3 regions of the Thalassospira lucentensis genome follow, and region 1 is predicted to be linked to each of the others. Evidence: predicted binding sites of a transcription regulator. Region 1 holds the regulator's gene; each other region holds the start of a gene.
The links. The regulator PhoB, encoded in region 1, activates phosphate uptake and scavenging genes when phosphate is short. The targets are predictions, from matches to a motif close to TNTCATAAAACTGTCA.
Positions count from the first base shown of each region.

Region 2: the regulator PhoB is predicted to act here: its motif matches at 8,116-8,131, upstream of R1T41_RS19585 (choice-of-anchor I family protein).
Region 3: the regulator PhoB is predicted to act here: its motif matches at 2,587-2,602, upstream of R1T41_RS15120 (RNA degradosome polyphosphate kinase).

Region 1 covers NZ_CP136684.1:1,016,287-1,026,988, forward strand. The annotation lists gene uvrC (excinuclease ABC subunit UvrC) at 1-756, opposite strand, end outside; gene folB (dihydroneopterin aldolase) at 1,196-1,621, opposite strand; gene R1T41_RS05355 (SDR family oxidoreductase) at 1,683-2,441, opposite strand; gene R1T41_RS05360 (calcium/sodium antiporter) at 2,615-3,577, opposite strand; gene R1T41_RS05365 (cation:proton antiporter) at 3,898-5,658, shown strand; gene phoB (phosphate regulon transcriptional regulator PhoB) at 5,720-6,415, opposite strand; gene phoU (phosphate signaling complex protein PhoU) at 6,433-7,155, opposite strand; gene pstB (phosphate ABC transporter ATP-binding protein PstB) at 7,178-7,981, opposite strand; gene pstA (phosphate ABC transporter permease PstA) at 7,983-9,332, opposite strand; gene pstC (phosphate ABC transporter permease subunit PstC) at 9,325-10,702, opposite strand, start outside.
Region 2 covers NZ_CP136684.1:4,047,835-4,058,536, reverse strand. The annotation lists gene R1T41_RS19625 (cupin domain-containing protein) at 26-574, shown strand; gene R1T41_RS19620 (aldehyde dehydrogenase) at 644-2,149, shown strand; gene speB (agmatinase) at 2,177-3,148, shown strand; gene R1T41_RS19610 (protein-tyrosine-phosphatase) at 3,262-3,846, shown strand; gene R1T41_RS19605 (PfkB family carbohydrate kinase) at 3,998-4,957, shown strand; gene pgi (glucose-6-phosphate isomerase) at 5,111-6,757, shown strand; gene R1T41_RS19595 (DUF2256 domain-containing protein) at 6,781-6,981, opposite strand; gene R1T41_RS19590 (NAD(P)/FAD-dependent oxidoreductase) at 6,986-8,011, opposite strand; gene R1T41_RS19585 (choice-of-anchor I family protein) at 8,185-9,783, shown strand; gene R1T41_RS19580 (response regulator) at 9,956-10,690, shown strand; gene R1T41_RS19575 (ATP-binding protein) at 10,702-10,702, shown strand, end outside.
Region 3 covers NZ_CP136684.1:3,116,471-3,127,172, forward strand. The annotation lists gene R1T41_RS15115 (Ppx/GppA family phosphatase) at 1-304, opposite strand, end outside; gene R1T41_RS15120 (RNA degradosome polyphosphate kinase) at 338-2,485, opposite strand; gene R1T41_RS15125 (SixA phosphatase family protein) at 2,680-3,216, shown strand; gene aspS (aspartate--tRNA ligase) at 3,463-5,250, shown strand; gene R1T41_RS15135 (SPOR domain-containing protein) at 5,398-6,303, shown strand; gene R1T41_RS15140 (EipB family protein) at 6,306-7,199, shown strand; gene R1T41_RS15145 (ArsR/SmtB family transcription factor) at 7,283-7,600, opposite strand; gene R1T41_RS15150 (histone deacetylase family protein) at 8,068-8,997, shown strand; gene R1T41_RS15155 (exodeoxyribonuclease VII small subunit) at 9,148-9,411, shown strand; gene R1T41_RS15160 (polyprenyl synthetase family protein) at 9,426-10,322, shown strand; gene R1T41_RS15165 (alpha/beta hydrolase family protein) at 10,338-10,702, shown strand, end outside.

The DNA.
Region 1 (10,702 bases):
CTGTTCAAAATCCATGCGTTCGGATGCCGCCAGCATGTCGCTTTCAAGCTGCTTGAGGATTTTCTGGCTACGCCCGGTCAGGAAGTCACGACAGATATCGACAAGCCCGTCATATTCGGCCTTGGCAACCCGGTCCACGCACGGCGCGGAACAGCGTTTGATTTGATACAGCAGACACGGGCGCGAGCGGTTGGCAAACACCGCATCCGTGCAGGACCGCAGCAAAAAAGCCCGCTGCAGATGATTGATCGTGTTGTTCACGGCCCAGGCGGACGCAAACGGCCCAAAGCAACTGCCATCCTTGGCCCGTGCCCCGCGATGTTTGACGATGCGCGGATAATCGTGATCCTCGGTGATCAGGATATAGGGGAAGCTTTTGTCATCGCGCAGCAGGATGTTGTAACGCGGTTTAAGCTTCTTGATCAGGTTGGATTCAAGCAGAAGCGCTTCGGCTTCGGTATGGGTGGTGATGATTTCCATACGCACCGTCTGCGCGACCATACGGGCGATCCGTATCGGCAACTGCATCAGGCGGGTATAGGCCACCACACGCTTTTTAAGGTTCTTGGCCTTGCCGACATAAAGAACCCGGTCCTTGTCATCGATCATGCGGTAGACACCCGCCGAACCCGGCATGGTTTTCAGCGCATGTTTGATGGCCTCGACACCACGCGCAGCTCCCCCGTCATAATCATCGCTTTCAAGCGACAATCCGATTTCCCGAGCGGGGTTTTCGGATGGGGTTTCAGGCTTCATCAGGCGTCTCCGGCAGATTTATTAAAAATCAAAAGTTGTGATGGCCGTCACTTCTCAAAGTGGCTTCCGACAATACTCAAAAAGATTAACGCCGCAACATCACTTCACAGAATCGCGACCGGAAAAAGATGTCCACCAAGGCTGTGGATAAGTTTGTGGGTAATAGGGGGGCTCTTTGCTACACCCCTTGAGAGTCTTAACGTTCTATGAAGTGCACATTTATTGAGCAAACAAGTTAAGTTATTGATTTAATTTACAAAAAATACTGTCAACCTGAAAACATTCGGTAATAGAGGAGTCAAAAAAGAATATTTTCCTTTGATTCCACGTCCCCAGATGCTTGTGCATAAGGGCGGCAGCGATTCGGCCTAGAGGAATCACAGAGTCCCCGTCCAAAACCGTTAACAAAAGTAAATTTTACGCAGATTTACCGATGCGATCAGCGCGCGATATTAAAGCGCTCTATTTCGACCCCGACCGCCGCAACGTCGTCAAAGACATCAAGCTTTTCAACCCGGACGTTTACCTTGCGCACCCGGCGATCCGCCAGGCACATATCGGCCAGTTTTTCCCCAAGGGTTTCCACAAGGTTCACATGACCGTCACGGCAGATTTCCCGCGTGCCTGTCACCAGATCCTCGTAGCTTAAAACAGTGGCAATATCGTCATTCTGGACACCTTCGCCTTCAAGTACGGCAAGATCCAGATTGATGCGCACCCGCTGCGGGGCATGTTTTTCGTGGTCATATACGCCAATGGATGTCTCGACCACCATGTCGCGAACGAATACACGACGCAAACTGCCTGCATGATCTGCATAGGGCAGTGTCGTAATGTTATCGTCCTGCTTAAGGCCTGCGGTCATGGTCTGGTCTTCCTTGTGCTGCGCTTCTGCGGCCAGATGTCCGGAACCCAAGCCCGATGCATCATTCCTCTGGCATATTCTGTTCGCCACTGGGCGCCCAATTCAGGTGCTGCCCGCCGTCAAGCGCTAACATTTGCCCGGTGATGGCTGGCGCGGCAAGGAAAAATCGTACCGCGTCGCAAATCTCTTGCGGGTTTGTCCCAATTTTCAGGGGAGTCTGATCGCATTGCTGATCGAAAACTTCCTGTGTTTGCCGAACACTAGGCAATGCCGGACCGGGGCCAATGGCGTTGACCCGGATTTGCGGTGCCAATGCCAGTGCCAGCGTCTGGGTCAGGGTCCAAAGACCTGCCTTGGACAAGGTATAGGTCATGAAATGCGGTGTCAGATTCCAGACGCGCTGATCAATCAGGTTGATGATGGCACCCTTGTACCCGTCCGGTAACCGTTTGGCGAAATCCTGCGACAGTACGAACGGCGCACGCAGATTGGCTTCCATATGATAGTCCCAGCCTTCGCGCGTGGCGGTGCCGATATCATCATACTCAAAGGTGGATGCGTTGTTGATCAGAACGCCAATCGGGCCCAGTGCAGCCGTTGCCTCGCGCACGACACGCCCGGTGTCTTCTTCCCGGCCAAGATCGGCCGAAATAACGCAGGCACGACGGCCAAGGGCACGGATTTCATCCGCCAGGCTTTCCGCATCCCTGCGCGAGGAATGGCAATGAAGGGCAACATCATATCCCTGCGCGGCCAGATCAAGCGATAAAGCCCGTCCGATACGCTTCGCAGCCCCTGTCACAAGGACCGTTTTCGGCATTATCCCTGTCATCCGGTTTCCATCCCGTCCGTCAAGATGCGTCCCCTTTTCCGGGGAAGGCGGCCGCATTCGAACGCAGGCCGCCATCATTTAGTTCAGTAATTCCGGAACTTACAATCAAACCTGCCTGCCGGTCCATCACCGTGTGAACGGTTTCAGGCACGTAAGATGGATCATGCGGTAACCAGACTTGCGACATATCCAAGATAGGCAAGAACAAAGACAATCCCCGTAATCCGCGACACGCCGCGCAGGAAATAGCCGACAACCAGCAAAAGAACGGTCACCGCCAACATGATCCACAGATCGGATTGCAGTATCTGATCAGGCACCGCAATCGGCGCAATCAGCGACACACCACCGATGATCACCAGCAGGTTCAGAAGGTTTGAACCAACCACATTGCCCAGCGCGACATCGGAATGCCCGCGAAACGCCGCAACAATGGATGCGGCCAATTCCGGAAGTGACGTTCCGAACGCGACAAGTGTCAAACCAATCACGGCTTCGGAAACGCCGAACTGACGTGCAACAGAAACACCGCCATTCACCAGCAGATCGGCACCATAGGTCAGGGCGACAATACCGATAACGGTCGCAACAATCGGTTTCAGCCAACCGCTTGGCACCTCGCCGACTTCGTCGACTTCTTCCTCGTGCAGGTGGCTGGCTTCGCCCGGGCTTTTTTTGTCATGCTGGTAGGTGAAATACCAGATCGCCGCCAAAACCAGCAGCATCACCGCTCCTGCCCAACGCTCCACAACACCGAACATGCAAAGACCGATGAACAGTACAGTGCCCAGCAACATGGTGCCACCATCGCGAACAATCATGGTCCGGGACGCTGCGATTGGCTTCAGAACAGCCGTCGCACCAAGGATCAGAAGAATGTTGGCAATGTTGGAACCAACAACGTTCCCCATCGCGATATCCCCCGAACCGGCAAGTGCCGCATTCAGCGACACTACGAATTCCGGGGCCGACGTTCCGGCGGCCACCACGGTCAGGCCGACGATAACCTTGGAAACACCCATTAGCAGTGCAAGACCAACAGCGCCGCGAACAATGAACTCGCCACCGGCCGTCAAAAGCACAAGACCACCAATAATCTGCAAATAGGGGATGAACTGTTCCAATGTCGGCCTGCTCGTATGGGGGAAAATTGTGATTATTTTTGTGCCCTTTAACGGGCCAGCGGAACATGGCATTCCGAACACAGAATAGCAAGCCGTGTCGTCCCGCCGCGGAACCCTTTTGGATGGCTGTGTGATGCTGTTCCCACACAGGTAAGCACGCCGAACGTAATCGCCACGGTCGCTTACTCTTAATACGTGTCGTCTACCACAGATGTCTTCGCATACGCGAAATTTCCATAGAAATCATAGGGGTATTTCCGCTATCCTGATTTGAACGAGTTTCCTTTACACGCCCATCTGCGCCGGACGCATATCCCAACATGTCTCACAGCGTTCTTTTCGAACTGTTCCTTGTCCTGACGGCCGCGGTGATTGCTGTGCCGCTGGCCCAGAAATTACGTGCAAACTCGATCATCGGCTTTCTGATCGGTGGTTTTTGCATCGGACCTTTTGGTTTTGGTCTGATCAATGACCGCGAAGACATTTCAACGGTGGCCGAGCTTGGCATTGTCTTTCTGCTATTCATGATCGGTCTTGAACTGTCGCGCGAACGATTGCGCGTGATTGGCGGCCGGTTTGCCACCCTTGGATTTCTGCAAATCGGCGTCACGATGGCGGTGATGTTCGGTGTATTGCTGCTGATCAATTACGATATGCCTGCCTCCATCGTGATTGCCGGAGCACTGGCCCTGTCATCAACAGCCATTATCCTTAAACAGCTTTCCGATGAGCGCCAGCTGCATACCCGTTTCGGCCGTGCAGCCCTTGCCATCCTGCTGTTGCAGGACGTTGCGGTTGGTCCCTTCCTGATCATGGTGCAGGCCGCAGGCAAGGCCGGAACCGAAACCAGCCCATGGATCAGTGCGTTAAGTGGGGTCGGCGCTGTTGCCGTCCTGCTGCTTGCCGGTCGTTATCTGCTGCCACGGCTGTTTCGTTATATTGCGTCCCTTAAAAATCCCGAACTTTTTGCCATCGGCACCCTGTTTGTCGTTCTGGCTGCCAGTACCCTGACCGAAGCCGCCGGTCTTTCGATGGCGCTTGGTGCCTTCATCGCCGGGGTGATGCTGGCCGAAACCGAATTCCGCCATCAGATCGAAGCCGACATTTCGCCATTTCGCGGGGTTTTCCTGTCGCTGTTCTTCATGTCGGTCGGCATGTCGGTGAATGCCAATGTCGTCATTGGTCAGGCCGGTACCATCATTTTATGGCTGATCGGGTTGCTGGTCGTTAAGGCGGCGGTCCTTTTCGGGTTATCCCTGCTGATCGGCTTTAACCGGGCATCATCGATCCGGGTTGCCATGAGCCTGGCCGCAGGTGGCGAATTCGCCTTCGTCATGCTGGCACTGGCATCGCAGAATGGCGCGGTTCCGATTGATATCGCCGTGATGCTGATCCCGGTTGTCGCGATTTCGATGGGTTTGACCCCCTCCCTGATTTCACTGGGCCACCGGATCGAACAGAAACTTCATCCCAAGGAAAACGATCAGCTCAGCGAAATTTCAGATGAAACCGATGGCATTCAGAAGCATGTTCTGGTGATTGGTTGCGGGCGTGTCGGCCGGGTTCTGGCCCGTCTGCTGCGTACCAAGGATATCCCGTTCATCGTTCTTGAATCCGATGCCCAGCAGGTTTCACGCGGCCGTGCCGAAGGTCTGCCGGTTTATTTTGCAGATGGATCACGTCCGGAAACATTCCGAGCGGCCCATACAGAACAGGCCCATATTGCCGCCGTTGCCATGGGCAACCCGCACGCAACCGAAAAGACCGTCGCCTTGCTGCGACAGCATTATCCACATCTGAAAATCTTTGCCCGTGCCCAGGACATCACACATATCGGTCCCCTGTCACGCAGCGGTGCGGATGCCGCCATCCCCGAAGTACTCGAAACCGGTTTGCGCCTGTCCGACCATGTTTTGGCCGCCTGCGACATCCCGCAGGAAGATATCGATACCGAAATTGCCAAGTTCCGTCGTGCCGATATGCTTCTGATGAACGAACTGGCGCCACGCACCGCGCGCCAGAAAGCCGAAGATCCGGCATCAAAATCGGCCAAACCGGTAAAATCCAGGAAAACCACCTGAAAACAAAAACCCCCATCATAAAGATGGGGGTTTTTCGTTTCACCTTCCGGAATAACCGCGATCAGGCGGCTTCGACATCCAGTGCGTAACCGGCGGCACGAACCGTACGGATCACATCGCGCGTTCCCTTGACGTCATTCAATGCCTTGCGCAGGCGGCGAATATGTACGTCAACCGTTCGGGTCTCGACATAGATGTTCGGACCCCAAACCGCGTTCAGAAGCTGCTCGCGCGAGAAAACCCGCCCCGGATGTTCGAGGAAGTAACGCAGCAGACGGAATTCGGTCGGGCCAAGATGTATGGCCTTGCCGTTACGGCTGACACGATGGGCAGCCAAATCCATTTCGATATCGGAATAGATCAACTGCCCCTGTGGTTGCGCCGGGCCGGATCGGCGAAGCAACGCGCGAATACGCGCCAGCAATTCGCCAATCGCGAATGGCTTGGTCACATAATCGTCGGCACCGGTATCAAGGCCACGGATGCGGTCACCTTCTTCGCCACGCGCGGTAACCATAATCACCGGCAAATCGCGGCTTTCCGGTTTCCGGCGGATCTGGCGGCAAACCTCGATCCCCGACATTACCGGCAACATCCAGTCCAGAAGGACCAGGTCGACATGGGTTTCAGCCAGAATCTTCAACGCTTCGTCACCGTCTCCGGCTTCGACAACCTGCATCCCCTCGCGTTCGAGGTTGTAGCGCAACATGGTTACGATTGCAGCTTCGTCCTCGACGATAAGAACCGTTGGGTCCATCTTCCTATGCTCCAGTGTCACTCATTCGGTTCTACGACAGCGAAATTCGCCGCGTCATTTTTTGGCCGAGTATCCATCGGCAGGTCTTCACCCTTGATCCGGTAATAGATCGTTTCGGCGATATTGGTCGCGTGATCGCCAATACGTTCGATGTTCTTGGCAATAAACAGCAGATGGGTCGATGCCGTGATGTTACGCGGATCTTCCATCATATAGGTCAGCAATTCACGAAACAGGGAGTTATACATATCGTCAACTTCCTGATCACGCGCCCATACACGCTGGGCCTTTTCCGCATCGCCTTCGATATAGGCGTCCAGAACGTCCTTGATGATTTCCTGGCACAGCTTCGCCATGTTCGGGATCACCTGAACCGGACGGATCGGCGGCACCTGGTTGAGAACCTGCGCGCGCTTGGCAATGTTTTTCGCCAGATCGCCAATACGTTCCAGATCGTTGGAAAGTTTAAGCGCTGTCACCACCTGACGCAGGTCATCTGCCATCGGCTGGCGCAGGGCCAGAAGACGTACGGCAAAATCCTGTACTTCCTGTTCCAGCGTATCGATACGATGATCGGAAATAATGACCTTTTCGGCCAGTTCCGAATCCCGCTTCACGATTGCGCGGATCGCAGAAATCAGCTGGCTTTCGGCAAGCCCGCCCATCTGCGAGATGATATTGTTCAAACGGGTCAGTTCTTCGTCAAACGAACTGACGATATGGTGTTTTTCGTCGGCCATCTAATAATACTCCTGCCCGGAATTAACCGAAGCGACCCGTGATGTATCCCTTGGTGCGTTCGTCCTTGGGATTGGTGAAAATCTGATCGGTTTCGCCCACTTCGACCAGCTTGCCGAGGTGGAAGAACGCCGTGCGCTGCGACACGCGGGCCGCCTGCTGCATGGAGTGCGTCACGATCACAATGGTGTAGTTCGAACGAAGCTCGTCGATCAGTTCTTCGACCTTTGCGGTCGCAATCGGGTCAAGCGCCGAGCACGGCTCATCCATCAGGATGACTTCCGGGCTAACGGCAACCGCACGTGCGATGCAAAGGCGCTGCTGCTGCCCACCCGAAAGACCGGTCGCCGGTTCCGGCAGGCGGTCTTTGACTTCTTTCAGAAGGCCTGCCCGTTCAAGCGAGGTCATGACGATCTCGTCAAGCTCGTCCCGCGAGTTCACCAGACCATGAATACGCGGACCATAGGCCACATTGTCATAGATCGATTTCGGGAAGGGGTTCGGTTTCTGGAACACCATGCCGATACGGGCACGCAACTGAACAACGTCGATGGCCTTGTCATAGATGTCACGGTCATCAAGCGTCACCTTGCCGTTGATCGTGACACCGTCAATCGTGTCATTCATGCGGTTCATGCAGCGCAGGAAGGTCGATTTGCCGCAGCCCGACGGACCGATCAGCGCAGTAACCTGACGTTCGACAATGTCAAGATTGACATCGAAAAGCGCCTGGTTGTCACTATAGAAAAGATTAAGGTCACGGGCCGTCATTTTCGGGCTAGTGACTGACGGCTCTGCCGTCATTGCGCTTTGAGTTACAACAGCCATTTTACCACTTCCGTTCAAATTTCTTGCGCAGATACACGGCCAATCCGTTCATCAGGATCAGGAAGCCCAGCAATACCATGATCGCCGCCGAGGTTTTCTCGACAAAGGCTCTTTCCGGACTGTCAGCCCACAGATAAATCTGCACCGGAAGAACCGTCGCCGGATCAAGCGCGCCTCCCGGAACATCAACGATGAATGCCACCATGCCGATCATCAGAAGCGGTGCGGTTTCACCAAGCGCCTGCGCCATGCCGATGATGGTTCCGGTCAGAATGCCCGGCATTGCCAGCGGCAGCACATGATGGGTCACCGTCTGTACCGGTGATGCCCCAAGTCCAAGGGCAGCCTGCCGGATTGACGGCGGTACTGCCTTGATCGCTGCCCGCGATGCGATGATGATCGTCGGCAGGGTCATCAGTGCCAGCGTCAAACCACCGACAACCGGTGCCGAACGCGGCAGATGCATGACATTGAGGTAGACCTCAAGCCCGAGAAGACCGAACACGATGGAAGGCACAGCCGCAAGGTTGTTGATATTGACTTCGACAATAGTCGTGAAACGGTTTTTCGGAGCGAATTCCTCGAGATAAATCGCGGCCAGAACACCGATCGGGAATGACAGGAGAAGCGTCACAATCAGGGTATAGAACGACCCGACCGCGGCCCCCCAGATGCCAGCAAGTTCCGGTTCGCGTGAGTCACCATTGGTGAAGAACCGCGTGTGAAACTGCTTTTCAACAGCGCCTTCGGCGGTCAGGGCGTCATACCAGCCGAGTTCCTGGTCATTCAGGCGACGGTCGCCTTCATCTGTATCTGCGCTGATATAACCCTTGTTGAGCATATCAAAATCGTCACCCGAAATCAGCCAGACCTTGCGGGTCTGTCCAATCAGGCTCGGATTATCAAGCACACGCTGGCGCAGGTCGTAAGAAGCCCCGCCCGAAACGATGTCATAAAGGTCACGGCGTTCGCGGCGATCGGTTACATCCGGGAACCGGTTGCGCAATGCTTCCTTGACCAGACCATCGAAATTGGCGCGACCGATAACTGCGGGGTCACCTGTTCCGTCCGGATCAATCTCAGCCGGATCGAAATGAATTTCGAGCTGAACATAGGTCTGGAAGAAGGCGCTATACCCCTTCGAAACAATCGAATAGCCAAGCACGACAAGCGCCATGAGAGCGATGGCAATCGCGCTCAGGCCATAAATCTTGAACCGGCGTTCCGCCGCATACCGCTTTTTGATGTTGCGGGCAATTTTCGGGCTATCCCAGTCAACCGGCGTGTGCAGATTGCCAGAGATCACTTTTGCGGCGGCTCTATCTTCCATAAGCGATGCCATATCAGTCATATTTCTCGCGATACTTCTGAACAACCTTAAGGGCAAACACGTTCAGGCCCAAGGTGACGAGGAAAAGAACAAGACCGAGTGCAAAGGCCGACAGGGTTTTGGCACTGTCGAACTCCTGGTCACCGACCAGAAGCGTCACGATCTGCACGGTAACGGTGGTAACCGCCTGCAACGGGTTGACCGTCATATTGGCCGCAAGTCCGGCGGCCATAACCACGATCATGGTTTCACCAATTGCACGCGACACTGCCAGCAGAACCGCCCCGACAACACCTGGCAGGGCAGCGGGAAGGATCACGTGGCGGATGGTTTCCGACCTTGTGGCACCCAGACCATAAGATCCGTCGCGCAGGGATTTGGGCACCTGCGACATGACATCGTCAGACAGCGACGACACAAACGGAATGATCATAACCCCCATAACGAGGCCGGCCGCAAGCGCGCTTTCGGAGCTGACATCAAGTCCAAGAATAGCACCATTATCACGCAGGAACGGCGCGACTGTCAGGGCAGCAAAGAAGCCATACACAACCGTCGGAACACCGGCCAGAATTTCAAGGGCTGGCTTGGCAAAAGCACGGAATTTCGATGATGCATACTCGCCCATATAGATGGCAGAGAACAAACCGATCGGCACTGCGACAAACATCGCGATCACAGTGATCAGCAGCGTCCCTACGAATAGCGGGATCGCACCAAAGGCCCCTTCGGATGCCACCTGATCAGCACGGATCGCCGTCTGCGGGCTCCATTCCAGCCCGAACAGGAATTCGAGCGGGTTGATCTTGGAGAAGAAATGCAGCGCTTCGAACAACAGCGAGAAAACGATCCCCACTGTCGACAGGATCGCGATCCCGGAACAGGCGATCATCGCATAACGCGCGATACGTTCGACATTGTTGCGTGCCCGCATTTCTTTTGCGATCTTGCGATACGAAAGCGCCAGCCCGACCACCGCCGTACTCAGCATCACCACAACCAGTGCCGCATTTGCAATGGTCTGCAGGTTCGCAAGACGCTGGCCCGCCTCCACGACTTCCGGATCAACCGACAGATGTTCTCCGTTGCCTGCGGCAATCAGCGAGATACTGTTCAGTGCCAGTGAAAGACGGCCGGAGTCACCGGTAATTTCGGCAGGAAGATCGGAAACGATCATCGCTTCGATGATCGACCCCTGAAACACGTGCCAGACCAGAAGCAGCAAAAGCGCGGGAATACCGCACCACATCGCCGTATAGGTCCCATAATGGGCTGGCAGGGAATGAAGATTGCTGTATCGGCCGCCCGACAGGGCAACGGCCCGCTGCCGCCCGAAATAGAATGACAGCGCGCAAAGTGCAGCAACCGCGAGCAACAGAAAAGTCAGGGAC
Region 2 (10,702 bases), 1.5 Mb from region 1:
GAGCGACCGACAGGGAAGAGACCGGATGTCACAAAAGGTTGGGGACCGCCTGAAAGCTGTACGTACCATGTACGGGTTGTCCCAGCGTGAACTGGCGCGCCGCGCCGGTGTCACCAACAGCACGATATCGACGATTGAACAGAACCGGGTCAGCCCGTCGGTCGACAGTCTGGCCAAGGTTCTGGCGGGTATCCCCATGAGCCTGATCAACTTCTTTACGATTGATCTGGAAAACGGCGAAGAGATTTTCTTTCGCAAGGAAGATCTCGTCGAACTTTCCGATGGCACCATGTCGATGCGTCTTGTCGGCGCGACCCGCAAGGACCGCAATCTGCGCGTCCTTCATGAAATTTATCCGCCCGGCGGCGATACCGGCGACAATCTGATCGTCCAGAAGGGTGAGGAGGCCGGTGTTGTTGTCCGTGGCAAGCTTGAGGTCACGGTGGGCGAACGGGTTCAGGTTCTTGGACCGGGTGATGCCTATTACTTTAATGCGGAAATCCCGCACCGGTTCCGAAATGCTGGTGACACGGAATGCGAAGTCGTCAGTGCCGCAACACCGCCGTCATACTGATTGCACAATCATCATGTTTGAATATCGCGCGGAACAAACAGAACGCGCGACCCGTCAGGAGGATATCCGATGACAAACCAGTTGAATTTCGAACAGCTGAGCGCACAGGCAGCCAGCCTGGCGATCCGTAACAAGGCCTTTATCAATGGGGCTTATGTCGATGCGGCATCGGGCAAAACGTTTGATTGCATCAGCCCGCGCGACGGCAGGGTTCTGACCAGGGTCGCCGAATGCGATGTTGAAGACGTCAATCGCGCGGTGCAATCCGCGCGTGCGGTCTTTGAAAAAGGCAGCTGGTCGGAAGCATCGCCGGGCAAGCGCAAGGCCGTGATGATGAAGTTTGCAGATCTGATGGAAAAGCATGCTGCCGAACTGGCGCTGCTTGAAAGTCTTGATATGGGCAAACCGATCAGCTTGGCAGCCGGTGATGACATCCCGTTGTCCTATAAATGCATTCGCTGGTATGCCGAGGCGATTGATAAGATTTATGACGAAATTTCACCGCGCGAAGCGCGCGCAATTGGCATGATCACGCGTGAACCGCTGGGCGTCGTGGCGGCAGTCGTGCCATGGAACTTCCCGCTGATGATGGCGGTCTGGAAGCTTGGTCCGGCATTGGCGATGGGCAATTCGATCATTCTCAAACCTGCCGAACAATCGCCACTAACCGCAATACGTGTCGCGGAGCTGGCGGTCGAGGCAGGCATTCCGGCTGGTGTTTTGAACGTTCTGCCCGGCTTTGGTCCGACGGCAGGTAAGGCACTTGGCCTGCATCCGGATGTCGATTGCGTGACCTTTACCGGTTCGGGCGAAGTGGGCAAGCTGTTCCTGCAATATTCCGGTCAGTCGAACATGAAACGCGTCTGGCTGGAATGCGGTGGAAAAAGCCCCAATATCGTTCTGGCCGATTGTCCGGATATGGACGCGGCAGCAGAAGCCGCAGCAGGCGGCATTTTCTATAATCAGGGCGAGGTTTGCACGGCTGGTTCGCGCCTGATTGTCGAAGAAAGCATCAAGGACGAATTCATCGAGAAAGTGGTTGCAGCAGGCCGCAAAATGCAGCCGGGTGACCCCCTGGACCCAAACAGCCAGATGGGCGCGATTGTCGATGAAAATCAGATGAACCGCGTTCTGGGCTATATCGAGAAGGGTGCGGCAGAGGGCGCAAAACTCTGCACGGGTGGAAAGCGAGCACGTACCGAGTCCGGTGGGTATTATGTCGAGCCGACCGTGTTTGACGCGGTCAAAAACGACATGATAATCGCCAAGGAAGAAATCTTTGGCCCGGTTTTGTCGGTGATTTCGGTTAAGGATTGGAAAGAGGCTGTTCAGACGGCAAATGATACGCCATATGGACTTGCTGCGGCAGTTTGGACGCGCGATATCAACAAGGCGCATCTGGCCGCGAAAAAACTGCGTGCCGGTCTTGTCTGGGTCAATTGCTGGGATGGTGGATCCATCACCATGCCGTTTGGCGGTTACAAGCAATCGGGCACCGGTCGCGACCGTTCGCTGCATGCGATGGACAAATATTGTGAAATCAAGTCGACCTGGATTGCACTGGGCGACGCCTGAGGTTCGGAAAGGACAAGGGGACGAATTATGAGCAGTACCGGGGTTATTGATACCAAAGGCGGCGACAACGCTTTTACTGCGAAATCCGTGCATCAGAATACCAGTGAGCCGATGTATTCCGGTGCGCTGTCATTCATGCGCCGCAAATACACCCGTGATCTTACGGGCATTGATGTTGCGGTAACCGGTATTCCCTTTGATCTTGCAACGTCAAGCCGCCCCGGTACGCGCCTTGGCCCGCAGGGTGTGCGCCGTGCGTCAGTAAATCTTGCATGGGCACCGCATTTCCCGTCCGGGCGCGATATCTTTGGCGAACTGGCCGTGATCGACTATGGCGATATGGTGATTGATCCCGGTTACCCGCATAAAATCCCGGAGATGATCGAGGATCACGCACGCGATATCGTCAGCTCGGGTGCGAAAATGCTGACGATTGGTGGCGACCATTTCATCAGCTATCCAATCCTGAAGGCTCATGCCGAAAAGTACGGCAAGGGAATTTCGCTGATCCAGTTCGATGCCCATTCCGACACATGGGAAGATGACGGCGATCGTATCGATCATGGCACCATGTTCTGGCATGCGGCAAAGAATGGCATTGTTGACGCGTCGAAATCCATTCAGGTTGGCATCCGCACGCATAATGAATTGACCCATGGATATAACATCCTGTACGGGCCGGATGTGCAGGCGATGTCAATTGATCAGATCGTTGCCAAAATCAAGGACGTGGTCGGCGACAATCACGCCTATATCACCTTTGATATCGACGGGCTTGATCCGTGCTATGCCCCTGGCACCGGCACACCGGTTTTAGGCGGATTGACCAGCCATCAGGCGGTTTCGATCCTGCGCGGTCTTGCGGGCGGGATCAACCTGATCGGGTCGGATGTGGTCGAAGTTTCCCCGCCTTATGACGTTTCGGACATTACATCATTGGCCGGGGCGACAATTGCGTGGGAAATGCTCAACATCCATGCAGTGAACCGAAAGCCGTAAACGCGCGATCATAAAGAATTCAAAAAGGGCCGGTTATTTTAACAATACCGGCCCTTTGCTTTTCGGTGCTGCTGTGATGTTATTGCGCTTAATCAGTGTATTGGAGGAAAGATATGAAACCGGTTTCAATTTCGCTTTTGACGATTTGTGGCATTGATGAACTGCCAACCCATCAGACCCGATCGGTTTCGCATGTGCTTTCCGTCCTTGATCCGGAACGTCCGGACCCGGATGCCTTTGCGGCATATGCGCCGCACGAACGTACCATTCTGCGCTTCCACGATATTATCGAGGAACTGCCGGGCCAGATGGCGCCGACATCAGCCCATGTTGAAGAGGTTCTTGCCTTTGGCGAGGGGCTTAAAAACACGGTCGATGCCCGTGAGGACGGCCATTTGCTGGTGCATTGCCATATGGGTGTGTCGCGCTCGACAGCGGCGATGCTGACCCTGATGGCGCAGACCCAGCCCGACGTGACAGAAGATGAACTGTTTGCCGCTCTTCGTGCCATTCGTCCGATTGCATGGCCAAATTCGCGCATGATTGCCTTTGCCGATGATCTGCTTGGGCGGGATGGTAAGCTGACGGCAGCCCTTAACCGGCATTATCGCTATCAGCTTGAACATGACGATCATTTCGATGAATGGATGACATCGCTTGGCCGTGCGCGTGAAGTGGCACTTGGGAAAGCGGCCTGAGTGTGTCTTAGATACGCTGGATTAAGCCACTTTGTTCGCGAAGTGGCTTTTCCTTTGCCTGATGAATTGAATCGATTTAAAAACGTCGCGTCCCACAGCAAATGATAATGCCCGCAACCCGTTTGCCGGGCGATATAAACGGAGAAACGCTATGAGCGCAAAAGCAGTTTGCCTTGGGGAATTGCTGATCGATTTTGTTCCGACCGTAACCGGTACCGGCCTTGCCGATGCACCGGCATTTGCCAAGGCCGCGGGTGGTGCGCCGGGCAATGTGGCTGTGGGATTGCAGCGGCTTGGAATTGAAACGGGCTTTATCGGCAAGCTTGGTGATGATGCATTCGGTCATTTTCTGGTCGATACGCTCAAAGCCGACAATGTCGATACATCGGGCATTGTCCTGACCAAGGAAGCCCTGACAGGGCTTGCCTTTGTTTCGCTGCGGGCTGATGGCGAACGTGAATTTTCCTTCTATCGCAGTCCGTCTGCCGACATGCTGCTGTGCCCGTCGGATCTGGATGAGGATATGCTTAAAGGATGCGCGCTGTTTCACTATGGCACGCTTTGCATGATTGATGACGACCCGCGTGCGGCGACGCTTGCGGCGATTGACATTGCGCGTAAAAACAGTGCGATCATTTCATGTGACCCCAACCTTCGCCTGCCGCTTTGGCCCAGTGCGGATGCCGCCCGTGATATGCTGCGTCTTGCGATCACCAAGGCGGATGTTGTGAAAATTTCCGACGACGAAGTCGCCTTTATCACCGGCAAGGACGATCTTGAGGCTGGCGTGCGTGAATTGTGGTGCGATCACTGGAAACTGATGATCGTGACGTCGGGCCCGAAAGGCAGCCGGTTCTTTACCCCTGATTTCGAAGGTTCGGCCGAACCGTTCAAGGTCACGGCGGTTGACGCGACCGGGGCAGGGGACGGTTTTACCGCAGGCTTCCTGTCACGTTTGCTCAAAGATCCGGAATTGCTGAAATCCGCGGAAAAGGTCGAAGCCGCCTGTCGCTTTGCCAATGCGGTTGGGGCGATTACCGCAACAAAACGTGGTGCGATTGCAGCCCTTCCGACCGAGGCACAGGTTTCGGAATTCCTTTCCGCGAACTGATTGGCCGGATAATATTCATGCGATGGCAATCCTGTTCCCGCCAGATTGCCATCAAAATGTCCCACACACTGTCCCACAAATGGTCGTATCGGCGTGTTAGTGTTTTGACATGACACCGATATTGTTTGCTATCTGTTTGAAGCTGAGGGTGGAATGTCCACAGAAAATCTGACGACCTGCTGGGAAAAGCTTGATCGACTGGGCGCAGAAGTTTCCAAGAACCTGAATTTGCGCAAAGCCTTTGCCGACGATCCGGCACGGTTCGACCGTTTCCACGTTACACAGGATGATCTGTTTATCGATTATTCGAAAAACCTGATCACCGATGATGTGATGGCCGCGCTGCGCGAATTGGCGGAAACAGCCAATGTCGAAAGCTGGCGCGAACGGATGTTTGCCGGTGACCGGATCAATGTCACCGAAAATCGCGCTGTTCTTCATACAGCCCTTCGCAATCTGGATGGTAATCCGGTGATGGTTGACGGCAAGGACGTTATGCCCGACATCAAGGAAGTCCTTGTACGTATGAAACGCTTTGCCGCGCGCGTGCATACCGGCGACTGGAAAGGCCATACCGGCAAGGCGATCACCGATGTCGTCAATATCGGGATTGGCGGTTCCGATCTTGGGCCGGTCATGGTGAACGAGGCACTTCGTCCGTATCATATCGACGGTATTCGCTGCCATTTCGTTTCCAACGTCGATGGTGCGCATATCGTTGATACACTGAAAAACCTTGATGCGGAAACGACGCTTTTCATCATTGCATCCAAAACCTTCACCACCGACGAAACCCTTACAAATGCCTATTCGGCCCGTGACTGGCTGGTTGGTTTGCTGAAAGATGAAGGTGCAGTTGCCAAGCATTTTGTCGCGGTGTCAACTGCCTTGGACAAGGTTGCAGAATTCGGCATTGATACTGACAACGCGTTTGGTTTCTGGGACTGGGTCGGTGGGCGATACAGCCTTTGGTCGGCTATCGGATTGCCGATCATTCTTGCGGTCGGGTACGAGAAATTCGAAGAATTGCTGCGTGGCGCACAGGTGATGGATAACCATTTCCGTTCAGCTCCGCTTGACCGGAATATTCCGGTAACGCTGGCGTTGATCGGGGTCTGGTATCGCAATGTTCTGGGGGCTTCCAGTCAGGCGATCCTGCCTTATGACCAGCATCTTTCGCGCCTGCCAGCTTATTTGCAGCAGGCCGATATGGAAAGTAACGGCAAATCCGTTACCCGCGATGGCAAGCCGATCTATTATGAAACCGGTCCGATCATCTGGGGCGAACCCGGCACCAATGGCCAGCACGCCTTTTATCAGTTGATCCATCAGGGTACAGAACTGATCCCGGTTGATTTCATAGTTGCGGCGAATGCCTTGCACCCGTTATCGAACCACCATGACAAACTGGTCGCAAACTGCTTTGCGCAGGCCGAAGCCCTGATGCGCGGCAAGACAGAGGCGGAAGTCCGCGATGAACTTGCCGGTGGCAATCTGTCCCCGGCCGAGATTGATGTTCTGGCCCCGCAAAAGGTCTTTGCCGGGAACAAGCCCAGCACCATGATCCTCTATAAGCAGCTTGATCCCTTTACGCTGGGGCGTCTGGTCGCAATGTATGAACATAAAATCTTTGTTCAGGGCATCATCTGGAACGTCAATTCCTATGACCAGTGGGGGGTTGAACTTGGCAAGCAGCTTGCCAAGGAATTGCTGCCGATGGTGCAGGGGAATGAAACAGCCGATGCGCGTGATGCTTCAACGGCGGGGCTGATCAATCAGTTACACGCACTTCGCCGTTAGGTCGATCCTAAGCAAGACCGGATTTATGGGGCGGTGTCAGTCTGTCGTCTGGTGCCGCCCTTGTTATGTTCGCGATGATCCCGGCAACGGGCAGAGCAATATTTGACATCGTCCCAACAATCGCGCCATTTGCGTCGCCATGCGAAGGGCCGATGACAGGTCATGCAAACCTTGTTCGGCAGGTTCGCCTTTTCAGGTCGTTTACCGTTGGCATTTCGGGCCATCCGATCACCCGATTAGAGCTTCGATCATGGCGTGTGCGGCGCATTTTCCGCTGCGCCATGCCGCTTCTACCCTTGCCCCCAGGCACCAGTCACCCGCGGCAATTATGCGTCCGTTCATTCCGGCCAAATGGCTTCGGCCAAGTGGCGTGATTGTTCGGGCATATCGCCAGCGATGGGCGTCTATTGAAATCACATCGGGAAGTTTGGCACCACTTGCCGCGCGCAGTTTATCGAGCAATCGGGATGCGATGCGTTCCTTGTCCTCTTCAAGGTTGTCGCGGGACCATTCGGGACTGGCATGCAAAACCCAAAGGTCGGGGAATGGCTTGTGGATCAGATGACGGTGATCGCCACTGCGCGCCGCCCAGCTTATCGCCGGATCAGGATGGATCATCGCGTCAAATGCCGTTGGCAACGGTTTGGCAAAAGCGATCATCACAGCCCAGCATGGGGCCATTTCAACATCGGCAATCGGATCAAATCGTGCGGCAAGCGGTTGCAGCAATTCTGCCGATTGCGGGGCTGGCGCGGTAACGATCACACCGTCAAACGGGCCGAATTCACCATCCAAATCGTCATGCAGGACAAAATTGCACGGTCCGGCGGTTTCGATACGGGTAATGCGGTGTTGCGTGCAGATTTCAAACGGTGCCAGAAGCGGGGTGATCAGTTTGTTCATCTGCGGTGCGCCCTGATACCAGATATCTTTGGCGGCATTGCCGTCTGTGATTGATTGCGACGGCATATCCAGGTGCGCCAAAGCTCCACGATGCAGGTTCGGGTTCCAGTTGTGGGCTGCTTTCCGGTTTTCCGCCTGATGCAGGAACGCCCTAAAATCAGGATGAAGGGCAGTGACATATTGGGCGCCGTGATTGAAATTGCCGAATTCAGTGCGCCGTGTCGCCAGACGTCCACCCATGCCGCGGCTTTTTTCAAAGACCGTTAAGTTCACACCGATCCGGTGAAGCGTGGCTGCTGCCTTTAAACCGGCCATTCCTGCACCGATAATGGCGATCTTGATTGCGGCCATTTTGCTGTTCCTGCCTGAAAACTTTCAACCTTTGATGTCTTACGCTGGCCGATGGCGTTTGGAGCATCGTGCAGTGCCCGATATTTATGAAACTGTCACCTTGTCGTCATCAAACTGTTACGCGTTATCAGCAGGTTATCTGCCACGATTAAACCGAACATCAGGGGGAATTTATGCGTTATTCTTTAATGGCGACTGTAGCGATGTCTGTGCTTCTTGGGGCTTGTGGTACGGCGCCTCATTCGAGCAACATGGCCATGACGGTCGATACGGCCTCGCCAGCGGCCAAACCGCTTTCGATTGTGCCGATGGGTGAATATCGCACCGGTCTTTTTGACGAAGGTGCGGCTGAAATCCCGGCTTATGATCCGGCAAGCAAGCGCATTTTCGTCGTGAATGGCGGTGAAAAGGCAATCGATATTCTTGATATGTCGAACCCGGACAAACTTGCCAAACTTGGCTCGATCGAACTTGCAACCTGGGGTAAGGCAGCAAACAGCGTTGCCATCCATGGCAACATCGTTGCCGCCGCGGTCGAGAATGACGACAAACAGGCACCGGGCAAGGCCGTCTTCTTCGACACCAATGGTGATTTCATTGCTGCGGTAACTGTCGGCGCGTTGCCTGACATGATCAAGTTTACCCCGGATGGAAAATACGTTTTGGTTGCGAACGAAGGGGAGCCGAACGACGCATTCGACAATGATCCCGAAGGCAGCATTTCGATTATTCCCGTGTCCGGAAATCTTGCCGATCTGTCGGATGCCGATGTGCGGAATATTTCCTTCGCATTCCTGAACGGGACGGACCTGCCATATGGCATGCGCACGTCAAACCCGGGCACTTCGAGCGTGGCACAGGATATCGAACCGGAATATATCGCCGTCTCGAAAGACAGCAAAACGGCTTATGTTTCGCTTCAGGAAAACAACGCGGTGGCGGTCATCGATATTGAGACCGCAAATGTTATCCGGGTTGCCGGTCTTGGCTTCAAGGATCATTCGGTCAACGCGTTTGATGCCAGCGACAAGGACGGCGAAATCAACATTCGCACCTGGCCGGTCATGGGCATGTATATGCCAGATACGATTGATACGATCGAAATCGGCGGCAAAACCTGGGTCCTGACGGCAAATGAAGGGGATTCTCGCGATTACGACGGTTACAGCGAAGAAACCCGCGTTGGCAAACTGACCCTTGATCCGGTCGCATTCCCGAATGCTAGCTCCTTGCAGAAGGACGAAAACCTTGGACGTCTGAAAACGACCACGGCGCAGGGGGATACGGATGGTGATGGTGATTTCGACGTGATCTATAGCTATGGCGCACGTTCGTTCTCTGTCCTTGATGCCGATGGTAATATGGTCTTTGACAGTGGTGACAAGTTTGAACAGTACATGGCCGCGAATTATGGCAATGTGTTCAATGCATCTGACACCGAGAACTACAGCCGTGATGACCGTTCTGATGATAAGGGGCCGGAACCCGAAGGTCTGGCAACCGGTTACGTCAATGGTACGCCTTATGCTTTCATTGGTCTGGAACGCCAGGGCGGATTTATGGTCTATGACCTGACAAATCCGACCAATCCGCAATTCGTGACCTATCATTCAGATCGTCGTTTTTCCGGTAATCCGGAAGCAGGTACCGCGGGTGAACTTGCACCGGAAGGCATGCTGTTTGTTGAGCCAAAAGATAGCCCGACGGGCAACGCCATGCTGATCGTAGCAAGCGAAGTATCGGGCAGCACGAAAGTTTATGACCTAAAATAGGTTGTATAAGTCTCTGTATGCAAAGGATTTGTAGATCAAAAGCCGGGGATTCTCTCCCCGGCTTTTTCATTTATCCTGTCCGTTTGGTAAAATGGTTCAATACTGCAACGATATGAACTAAACTCCGCGCCACGGTCCGGTTACGGACCTGTCGACCGAAGGGAGGCGGAGACTGAGTACGCGACGTGAACCCCATATTCTGGTTGTCGATGACGATCAGGAAATCCAGAAGCTCCTGAAAAAATTCCTGCTCCAGCACGGGTTTCGTATCACCACCGTTTCCGACGGGGCGGAGATGCATCGTGCGCTTCGCGACTGGAATATTGATCTGGTGATCCTTGATATCATGTTACCCGGCGAGGATGGTTTTGCGCTGTGCCGGGATGTGCGCCGCAATTCCAAGGTACCGATCGTCATGCTGACCGCGGTGGGTGAGGATACGGACCGTATTCTTGGTTTGGAACTGGGTGCAGATGATTATCTGACCAAGCCGTTCAATCCGCGCGAATTGCTGGCACGTATTCGTGCCGTGTTCCGTCGTTTTGAAACCGGCACCGTGACACAGGTCCATCACGAAGAAACCAAGACCCAGAAAATCCTGTTTGCCGACTGGACGCTCGACATTGGATCACGCGAATTGCGTGATCTGGATGATGTTGCGGTGCATTTGTCGACCGGGGAATTTTCGCTGTTGCTGGCACTGGTAAAGCATAACAAGCGTGCGCTTTCGCGCGAACAGCTTGTCGATATCGTGCGCGGTCAAAGTTCGATCCCGTTTGATCGCAGCATCGATATCCAGATCAGCCGCCTGCGCCGGAAAATTGAAAAAGATGCCAAAAATCCCAAACTGATCAAAACAGTGCGCGGGATCGGCTATCAGTTCTGCGCCGATACGAGGACCGTCTAGGAATTCGATCCA
Region 3 (10,702 bases), 2.1 Mb from region 1:
GATCACAAAATGCCTGCCCGTCGCTGGCCGCACGGACCGCAGCGGTGGCAAGGATATCGACACGTGTGACCTTCATCGCACGCAACAGCCGGGCGAACCGCCGCAGGGCAGCGGTTGCCATTTCAACGCCTTCGGGGTTCAGCCGTCCGGTATTTTCCGGATCACGGCCAAGGCCGCACATCACCTTTTCGTTGAAAATCGGGGCCGGTGCGCGTGTCATGCCATCAAACACAACAAGACGCACCGAGTTCGAGCCAACATCAATGATGGCAATACGGTTGGAAACCCTTTGGTCAGTCAGCATGCGGTTGGTTGAACCTGTCTAGGTATGCACTCGTTAATCATCAAGCTGCAGCACGGGAACATTCGGATCTTCCTCGCTAAGCGCGCTGCCACGGCCTGAAAGTGACGGGTTGGTCATGAAATACTGATGAGAGGAGAATGAATTTTCGTCTGCTTCGCACCGCTCATATGACCCGTCGGGCTGCAGGTACCAAGCCTGCGCCGTATCTTTCAGATTTGCAATCATGATCTGTTCGACAATCTGGCGTTGGCAAGTGGGGTTTTCCACCGGAACCAGCGTTTCGACACGACGGTTAAGGTTGCGCGGCATCCAGTCGGCGGATGAAATAAACGCCTTGGCCTTGCGCGATGGCAGTTTCGCGCCGTTTGCAAAGACGACAATGCGCGAATGTTCAAGGAACCGACCGACAATGGATTTGACGCGAATATTTTCTGACAAGCCCGGCACACCCGGCCGCAAACAGCAAATGCCGCGCACCACCAGTTCGATATGTACCCCGGCCTGGCTGGCGCGATAAAGCGCATCAATCACCACCGGATCGACAAGGCTGTTCATCTTGGCCCAGATGCCCGACGGTTTGCCCGCCTGACAGTTTTGGATTTCCTGATCGATATGGGTCAGAAGGGTCGGGCGCAATGTATGCGGTGCAATGGCGATTTTCTCAAGCGAGCGCGGGGTGGCATAGCCGGTCATGAAATTAAAGATACTGGCCGCGTCACGCCCCAATGCCGGATCGCACGAGAAGAACGAAATATCGGTATAGAATTTCGCGGTGATCGGGTGATAGTTGCCGGTCCCGAAATGCACATAGGTCCGAAGCCCGTGGCTTTCGCGCCGAACCACCAGCGACACCTTGGCATGCGTTTTCCAGTCAAGGAAACCATAAACCACCTGACAACCGGCACGCTCAAGGTCCGCCGCCCAGCGCAGGTTGGCTTCCTCGTCAAAACGTGCCTTAAGCTCCACCATGGCCGTAACCGATTTGCCGGCCTCGGCGGCGGCAATCAGGGCCTTCACAATCGGGCTGTTTTCCGATGTGCGATAAAGGGTCTGTTTGATCGTGACAACATCGGGGTCACGTGCGGCCTGCAACAGGAACTGCACAACGACGTCGAAATCTTCGAACGGGTGATGAACGACGATGTCCTTTTTGCCAATCGCGGCAAAACAATCACCGCCAAAGTCGCGCACCCGTTCGGGATAACGCGCGCCGTATGGCGGGAACAGCAGATCATGATGCAGATCGGAATCGATCAGTTGTTTGACGTCAACAACCCCCAGAAGACCATCAACCTTGACGACTTCCTCAGGTGCGACTGAAAGTTCATCGACCACGAAATCCAGAAGGTCTTCGGGCATCTTGGCATTGACTTTAAGCCGGATGATGCTGCCGCGGCGACGGCGTTTCAGCGCGGTTTTGAAAACGCGCACCAGATCTTCGGCTTCTTCTTCAATTTCAACGTCCGAGTCACGGATGACACGGAACAGGCCATGTTCGATCATGTCGAAACCGGGGAACAGCTTATCCAGATAAAGCACAATCGCCTGTTCCAGCGGAAGGTAGCGTTCGGTGCGGCCCGGCAGGCGCAGGAAACGGCCGATCTTCGGCGGCACCGGGATCAGGCCGCGCATATTGTGACCATCCGCCGGGTCAAACAGCTGCATGACAATCGCAAAGCCAAGGTTCGGAATGAACGGGAAAGGATGCGACGGATCAATGGCAAGCGGTGTCAGGGTCGGGAAGATTTCGCGCATGAAATAGCCATCAAGCCATTTGCGGTCCGTCTGCGTCAGATCTTCCGGCCCGATCACGGAAATGCCGTGCTTTTCCATCTCGGTGCTAAGCTGCTGCCAGATGCGCTGCTGATCCTGCATCAACTGGTTGGCGTCGTATGTAATCGCACGAAGCTGCTCGGACGGGCTCATGCCATCCTGGCTGACCTTGGTCATGCCCGCGCGCAACTGCCCGACCAGACCGGCAACGCGAACCATGTAAAATTCGTCAAGGTTGCTGGCGGAAATCGACAGGAACCGTACACGTTCAAGCAACGGATGACGCTGATTTTGGGCCTCTTCAAGGACGCGACCGTTAAAGGCCAGCCACGAAAGTTCGCGGTTTATAAAGCGCTTGTCCGAATCAAGTGTGATTGCGCTTGATTGAATAACGGCGGCGTGGGTCACGCTATGCCTCCTGCGAAAGTGGGTTTGTGTCCTTGAAATAAGGCGACAGGCCCCGGTTGCGATTGGAGTATAGGATAACTGCTTGTCGGGGTGCAATTTTCTTAAATTTTTAAGTCAGTTTTTATGATGGCTTCACAGCGCCCTATGTGACATGCAAAAGTCTGCCTTTCGCGAGATTACCGGATACCGATTTTATGAAGACACTGCTCCTGCTCAGGCATGCAAAATCAAGCTGGACCGATCCATCCCGGTCCGATCATGACCGGGAACTGAACCGGCGCGGTGAACAGGCAGCCCCGGTGATGGGGCGCTACCTGCAGGATCAGGGACTGGTGCCTGATCTGATCTGGTGTTCGACCGCGGCACGTGCCGTGCAGACATTGACGTTGCTGGGGCGCGATTTTGCAAGCACGTCAGACGTGATCTATAACGAAGACCTCTATATGGCGAGCGAGAAGGTGTTGCTTGACAGCCTTGTCCAGACTCATGACGAAGCGCGTTGCGTGATGATGGTCGGCCATAATCCGGGGATGGAGGATTTCGCCGCACAGTTGTTTGGCGATGGTGACGGCGAGGCGTTGTTGCAGATGAAGCGCAAATTTCCCACCTGCGGACTTTGCCAGTATGAATTTGACGTTGATCACTGGGCGGATGTCCGCCCCGAAACCGGGCGTCTGATCCGCTTTGTAAAGGTCAAGGATTTGCAGGGCATCGGTGCGCCGCCAACCTGAAATTCCGGCCAGCAATGCAGACCATTGCGACGGGCACTTGACGGCAGGCCTTTGGCAGCGTTTTATACCGCAGAATTTCAAGCGCCGCGTCGCGCAAACAGACAGATCACCCGATTTGACCGCCCCCAATTGACCGGGGTGGTCGGTTTGCGGTGCTTTTTTGTTTGACAGCGCGGTGCAGCCATGCACCTTTGCGCCAAATTTGCGGCCCGAAATACCAAGCATACAAAGCAACCTGGAAAGACCATGCATCCTTATCGTTCACACAATTGTAATGCGTTGCGCGCCTCTGACGCCGATGCGGAAGTGCGCCTGTCCGGCTGGATCCACCGCAAGCGCGACCACGGCAACCTTCTGTTTGTCGATTTGCGCGACCATTACGGCATCACCCAGATCGTGATCGACATTTCAAGCCCGCTTTTCGCGGTTCTTGAAAAGTCGCGCGCCGAAAGTGTGATCACGGTGGATGGCAAGGTCGTCAAACGTACCGCCGAAACCGTCAACCCGAACCTGCCGACCGGCGAGATCGAGGTTTACGCGTCCAATATCGAAGTCCAGTCGTCGGCCGACGTTCTGCCGATGCCGGTATTTGGCGATGCCGAATATGGCGAGGAAATCCGCCTGCGTCACCGTTACCTTGACCTGCGTCGCGAAAGTGTTCATTCGAACATCGTTCTGCGTTCGCGTGTGATTTCGGCGATGCGTCAGAAAATGACCGCACAGGGCTTCCTTGAAATCCAGACCCCGATCCTGACGGCAAGCTCGCCGGAAGGTGCGCGTGACTTCCTGGTACCGTCGCGCATGCATCCGGGCAAGTTCTATGCCCTGCCGCAGGCACCCCAGCAGTTCAAACAGCTTCTGATGGTTTCGGGCTTTGACCGTTACTTCCAGATCGCACCGTGCTTCCGCGATGAAGACGCCCGGGCTGACCGTTCGCCGGGCGAGTTTTATCAGCTCGACTTCGAGATGGCCTTTGCCACCCAGGACGACGTGTTTGACGCGATCGAACCGGTTCTCCATGACATCTTTGTCGAGTTCGGCGGTGGTCGTGACGTAACGCCGCTTCCGTTCCCGCGCATTCCGTTTGATGAATCGATGGCGAAATACGGCTCGGACAAGCCCGACCTTCGCAACCCGATCATCCTGTCTGACGTGACCGAAGCCTTCCGTGGTTCGAATTTCGGCATCTTTGCCTCGAACATCGAAAAGGGTTCGGTGGTTCGCGCCATTCCGGCACCGGGGGCCGCAGGCCGCCCGCGCAGCTTCTTTGACAAGCTGAACGCCTGGGCACGCGAAGAAGGTGCGGCTGGTCTTGGTTACATCGTTTATGATGAAAACGGCGAAGCCAAAGGCCCGATTGCCAAGAACCTTGATGCCGAACGTATCGCGAAAATCAAGGAAGTCACCGGCGTTGCCAATGGCGATGCGGTCTTCTTTGCCTGTGACAAGGAACTGGCTGCCGCGAAATTTGCCGGCAAGTCGCGCGACAAGGTTTGCGATGAACTGGGCCTTCGTGAAGACGGCATGTTCAAATTCTGCTGGATCGTTGATTTCCCGATGTACGAGGAAGACGACGACGGCAAGATCGAATTCAGCCACAACCCGTTCTCGATGCCGCAAGGCGGCCTTGAGGCCCTTGAAAGCATGAACCCGCTTGATATCAAGGCATGGCAGTATGACATCGTCTGTAACGGTATCGAACTGTCGTCGGGTGCCATTCGTAACCACCGCCCGGACATCATGTATAAGGCGTTCGAGATTGCCGGTTACGGCAAGGACGTCGTTGATGACCGCTTTGGCGGCATGATCAACGCGTTCAAATTCGGCGCCCCGCCGCACGGTGGTTCTGCCCCGGGTGTTGACCGTATCGTCATGCTTCTGGCTGACGAGCCGAACATTCGCGAAGTCATTGCCTTCCCGCTGAACCAGCAGGCGCAGGATCTGATGATGAATGCCCCGGCCGAGGTCGATGACCGCCAGCTCAAGGAACTGCATTTGCGTGTGCAGCTTCCGCCGAAAATCAAAAAAGACTGATTTCTGTCTTTTGATTACGACTAAAAACGGTCCGGAAATTTCCGGGCCGTTTTTGTTTGTCTATTGACCCTCGATACTTACGTAATCTTAACCCGTCACAATCAACATTCACCGTGGAACAATTTATATCCTGCGGGGGATGACGTTTTGAAAAAGATACTTGTGGTGGCGGCACCGCTGGCACTGGCGGCGTGCGGTGGTCCGGTGGAACTTACGGTGGCCAAGCTGGCCGGCGATCTGATCAGCTATGTCACCACGGGCAAAAGCACCACGGATCATGCGGTCTCGGCTGTTGCCGAACGCGATTGCGCCCTGCATCGCCCGTTATTTGAAGAAGACGTCTGTCAGGACAATGTCCTGCTGGATGATGCCGTTGCCTTGGCCGAACCGGGCGCCCCATCGATCAAACAGAAAATCCGCGACGCCGAACCCGCAATTTATGCCGTTAACGCGCCCGGCGAAGACTGGTCACAACCCAAAGCCGGTGCCCGCACATCGGCCGTGATTGTCAAAACCGATCTGCCGCCGCGCCCGGTGAGACATGACGAAGGGACCGCTGCCCCGGTCGAAATCGCAAGCGCACAGGACCAGTTCACCCCCGACTATAACCGTACCCCGCTTCGCAACGAAGGCCCCTTTGACCCGCAGGGCGAAGCCGATGCCGCGGTTGCCGGATATGTCGCCCCGCCAAAACCGGTCGCACCGATTACCGAAACCCAAACCGCTGCCCTGACCGATACCGGTATCATGACCGACGAGGTCAGCGTGATCGCACCGGAAACCACTGCGCATGACAAGCTTGTTGCAGTGCCGCTTGCGGGGGACTATGTAGTATTGGCAAGCTTTGCCGATCAGTTGCGCGCGCAAAATGCCCTGTCGCTTTACAGTGAATATCAGCCGCGTCTGATCAGTGCGACGGTCAAGGGCCGCGAATATCTTCGTGTCGCGGTTGGTCCGCTTTCGCATGAGCATGCAAAAGATTTACGCCATCTTGCTGCCAAAAAGGGTGTCAAAGATCCCTGGATTGTCGAGATCGACGCCGCCGGAGAATAGATTTGCCAGTTATTACGGTTTGTCCTGAAAATCGACAGCGTTCCGTCTTCGGGGCGCTGATCTTTTGTGTTGCTCTGGCGGGATGTTCCGCACAGGCGGGGCAATCTTTTGCCGCCGGTCCCGCCGGTTTTGATCCGGCGCATGTGCTCAAGGCATCCGATACCCAGACGGAACTGGTTCCGCATATGGCGGAATATCGTTTTTCGATGGTCTCGTCGGATGTCGGCAGTTCTGTTGTCGGGGTGCGTGGTGCGCTTGGCTACCGGTTTGAAAAGGTCTGTGATGGCTGGATCACCGAGATGCAGCATCTGATGATCCTTCAGGGGGCAGAAGGGGGCGCGATCAATTCGGCCTATTCGATGACCCAGTGGGAAAGCTTTGACGGATCGAAATACCGCTTCCGCATGCGCGATTATCTGGATGGCGTGCAGGTGGACGAGGTTGTCGGCGATGCGGTGCGTGACAAGGACAAGGTTCTTGTCACTTACGAAGTTCCGGTCGAAATCACCGAAGAACTGCCGGCCGATACCATGTTCCCGACCCAGCATTCCGTAACCCTGCTGAAACGTGCGCTTCAGGGCGACAAATTTGCCAATGATCTGGTGTTTGACGGCAGTGGCGATACGCCGACCAACCGGATTGCTGCGGTGATTTCGGGCGCGAAGCAGGCGCAAAACAATGCCGAGGATGCCGATAACATCGCAAGCCAGCCCTATCACAGTCTGAACCTGGCGTATTATCCGCTGGGCGAGGCTGAAAACGGTCCCTCGACCGAGATCGCGGTTGATTTCGGGGAAAATGGTGTCGCCCACGAACTGCGAATGAATTACGGCAGCTTCCGGGTGCGCGGTGATCTTCAGAAAGTGACACGCCTGCCAGCCCCCGAATGCGGCTAGGTCTGTTTCGGGTGTTAAAGAACAACGCAAAAAAGCCTGCCGGGTTTCCGACAGGCTTTTTTGTGGGGGAAGTTCCATAAATCTTAGGCGGCGACGGCGCTGCTGTCGTCGCGGCAATACAGATCATAAAGTGTCTTGATGACGGTGACGGCTTCATCGCCTTGCAGCGAATAAAAGATCGTCTGTGCTTCGCGCCGGGTTTTTACCAGCTTGTCACGCCGCAGCCGTGCGAGGTGCTGTGACAGGGCAGACTGGCTCAGTCCGACAATGCGTTCAAGTTCACCGACTGATTTCTCGCCTTCGTTCAGTTGGCAAAGAATCATAAGTCTGCTCTGATTGCTCATGGCCTTCAGAAGCGCGCTGGCTTGCTCGGCCTTTTTTTCGAGATGGTTAAGTTCCATTTGGCTCCCTTTAGCCTGGCCATATTCGGCTTTTGTCCCAACTGGGGCATCGGGTGTATCACATTCTTGGTGATAATCTCCGATGGGATATCCCCGATTTTTTCCAACCAACGAGGTCTTTGTGCCTCAAACCCATTAATGAAATTCAAGAATGGGAAGATTCCTATTCTCAAGTATAACATTAAACTGTCAAGACACTCTTTGTCTTGTGAACAGAGATTATGGCGATATTTCGTTCTGAGTCACCGAGTATACAATAGACAGTTCATGCGGTGATTTTGGACCAGTCATTCAAGTTCAAAACTTGCAGTCTTTGACTGATTTATGATGATCTAGAACAAGGCAGCGGATAACTTTGGCTGTCACGATGAAATAATAATAATCAGGATCGTGGTCAATAAGGCCAGTCAGCCTGTAAAGATTTGATATATCTGACGTGCATCTATTCAGGAAGGTTTCCGGAAAACATGGCGACATTATTTGTCACTCATCACAGTTGCATCGACCATGATCCGGGACCGGGCCATCCGGAACAGCCTGATCGCCTTCGCGTGATCCAGCGGGTGCTTGAAGCCGAGGAATTCATGTTCCTGCACCGCGAAGAAGCCCCAAAGGCCGATCTTGACCTGATCAAAAAGGTCCACGATCCGGCCTATGTCGACCGTGTCATGGCCGCCATCCCGCAAAGCGGATATGAAGCGCTTGATGGCGACACCTATGTGTCCCCCGCCTCTGGCGATGCCGCCCTGCGTGCGGCAGGTGGCGTTTGCGTCGCGATCGATGCCGTGATGGCCGGGCATGAACGCAATGCCTTTGTCGGGGTGCGCCCGCCGGGCCACCATGCGGAATATGACCGGGCCATGGGGTTCTGCCTGTTTAACAATGTCGCGGTCGGTGCGCGATATGCCCGCGATGCCTATGGCATCAAACGTGTCGCGGTGATGGATTTCGATGTTCATCACGGCAATGGCACGCAGGATCTTTTCTATAACGATCCCGACCTGTTTTATTGCTCGACCCATCAATGGCCGCTTTATCCCGGCACCGGCGCCCCGGATGAACGGGGATGCGCCAACAATATCCTCAATGTCGGCCTGACCGCGGGGGCAGGGACGGCTGAAATGAAAGAGGCGTTCGAACAATCGGTTTTGCCCGGCATTGCCGCCTTCAAACCGGAACTGCTGATCATTTCGGCCGGTTTTGATGCGCATCGCAATGATCCGCTGGCGGGCCTTTCATTTGTTGAAAGCGACTTCGTCTGGATGACCGAACAGCTCCTCGCTCTTGCGGGCGAGGTCTGCGACAACCGCTTTGTCTCGGTACTTGAAGGCGGCTATGACCTGCCGTCCCTGGCAGGTTGCGTTGCGGCGCATGTGCGAACCCTGATGACGCGATAAATTTCCGGTAACCTCCGGGGCTCCGGGAAGTCGGGCGGTTTCGCAAATGCGAATTGCCGGCGTGTTTTCCGCTGTGATTTCCGTTCTGGCCGGTTGCCCTGCCGGGATCGTCGGCGTAAACTCCGCGCCAATCAAATCAATGGAGCAGATATGTCCGAGCCAACCCCGTCCACCACGATCCCCGATGATATCGCCAAACTCAGCTTTGAAGAGGCCCTCGGCCAGCTTGAAAGCCTCGTGCGGCAGCTGGAACAGGGGCAGGTGGGGCTTGATGATGCCATTGCATCCTATGAACGCGGTGCGGCGCTGAAACGTCATTGTGCCGATAAACTGCGTGCGGCCGAAGAACGCATCGAGAAAATCACGCTGGGTGCGGATGGCCGTCCGAACGCAACCCCGACCGAAATCGAATAATTCTCGCGGAGAATATGGTGAGTTACGACCTGCTTGCTGAGCTGAGTACTGCTTCTGCTGATCTTGGCGAAACGCTTGATGGCATTCTGCCGCGCCCCAATGGCCAGATCGAGCAACGCCTGTTTCAGGCGATGCGTTATTCGACACTGGGCGAAGGCAAACGCCTGCGCCCGTTTCTGGTGTTAAGCTCCGCCGGATTGTTCCGGGTATCGCGCCAATGCGCCTTGCGAGTCGCCGCCGCGGTTGAAATGGTCCATAGCTATTCGCTGATCCATGATGACCTTCCGGCCATGGATGATGATGACCTTCGGCGTGGCAAGCCAAGCTGCCACAAGCAGTTTGACGAGGCGACCGCCATTCTGGCTGGTGACGCATTGTTGACCCAGGCATTCGAAGTCCTAGCCGATGAAAGCACCCATCCCGATCCGCGTGTCTGCACCGATCTTGTCCGCGCGCTTGCCCGTGCGGCCGGGCCGTACGGCATGGTCGGTGGTCAGATGATCGATCTGGCGGGCGAGGGGCAAAGCCTTGATCAGGCACAGGTCACCCATCTGCATCTGCTGAAAACCGGCCGGATGTTTGCTTTTGCTTGCGAAGCCGGGGCAATTCTGGGCAAGGCCCCCAAAAGCATGCGCATGTCATTGCGGTCCTACGCCCATGACATGGGTCTGGCCTTCCAGATCAAGGATGACCTTCTGGATGTGGAATCCAGCAGCGCCGAACTGGGCAAGACGGCCGGCAAGGATATCGATCAGGACAAGTCGACCTATGTGAAGCTTCTGGGCCTTGAACAGGCCCGCGAGCAGGCCAGAATGCTGTGTGATCAGGCGATCAATCACCTGAACTGCTTTGACGGCGAAGCCGAACCGCTGCGCGAGGTCGCCCGTTTCGTGATCGAACGCGGGCGTTAAGGTCCGTCACCTGTCATGAGCGAACAAGCCAGATATACAGCCGGTTTTCGCGACCGGCTGTTTGACAGGGACCCGTTTCCGCTTGCGATCTGGTATCCGTCGCACGGCGATGAACGCCCTGTGCGCCATATGGGCGTGACCTCGACGGCGGCCCGCGATGCGGATTTCGCCGATGGCGGGCCCTATCCGCTGGTGATGTTTTCGCACGGCTCCGAAGGGCACCGCTTCAATCAGTTCTGGCTGGCGGAATATCTCGCACGGCGCGGTTATATCGTCGCCGCCCCGCAGCATCATGGCGATAATTACCTTGATCCGTCCGATGCGCGGCAATTGACGATCATCGAACGCCGCCCGCGCGAAATGCGCTTGGCTCTTGATCT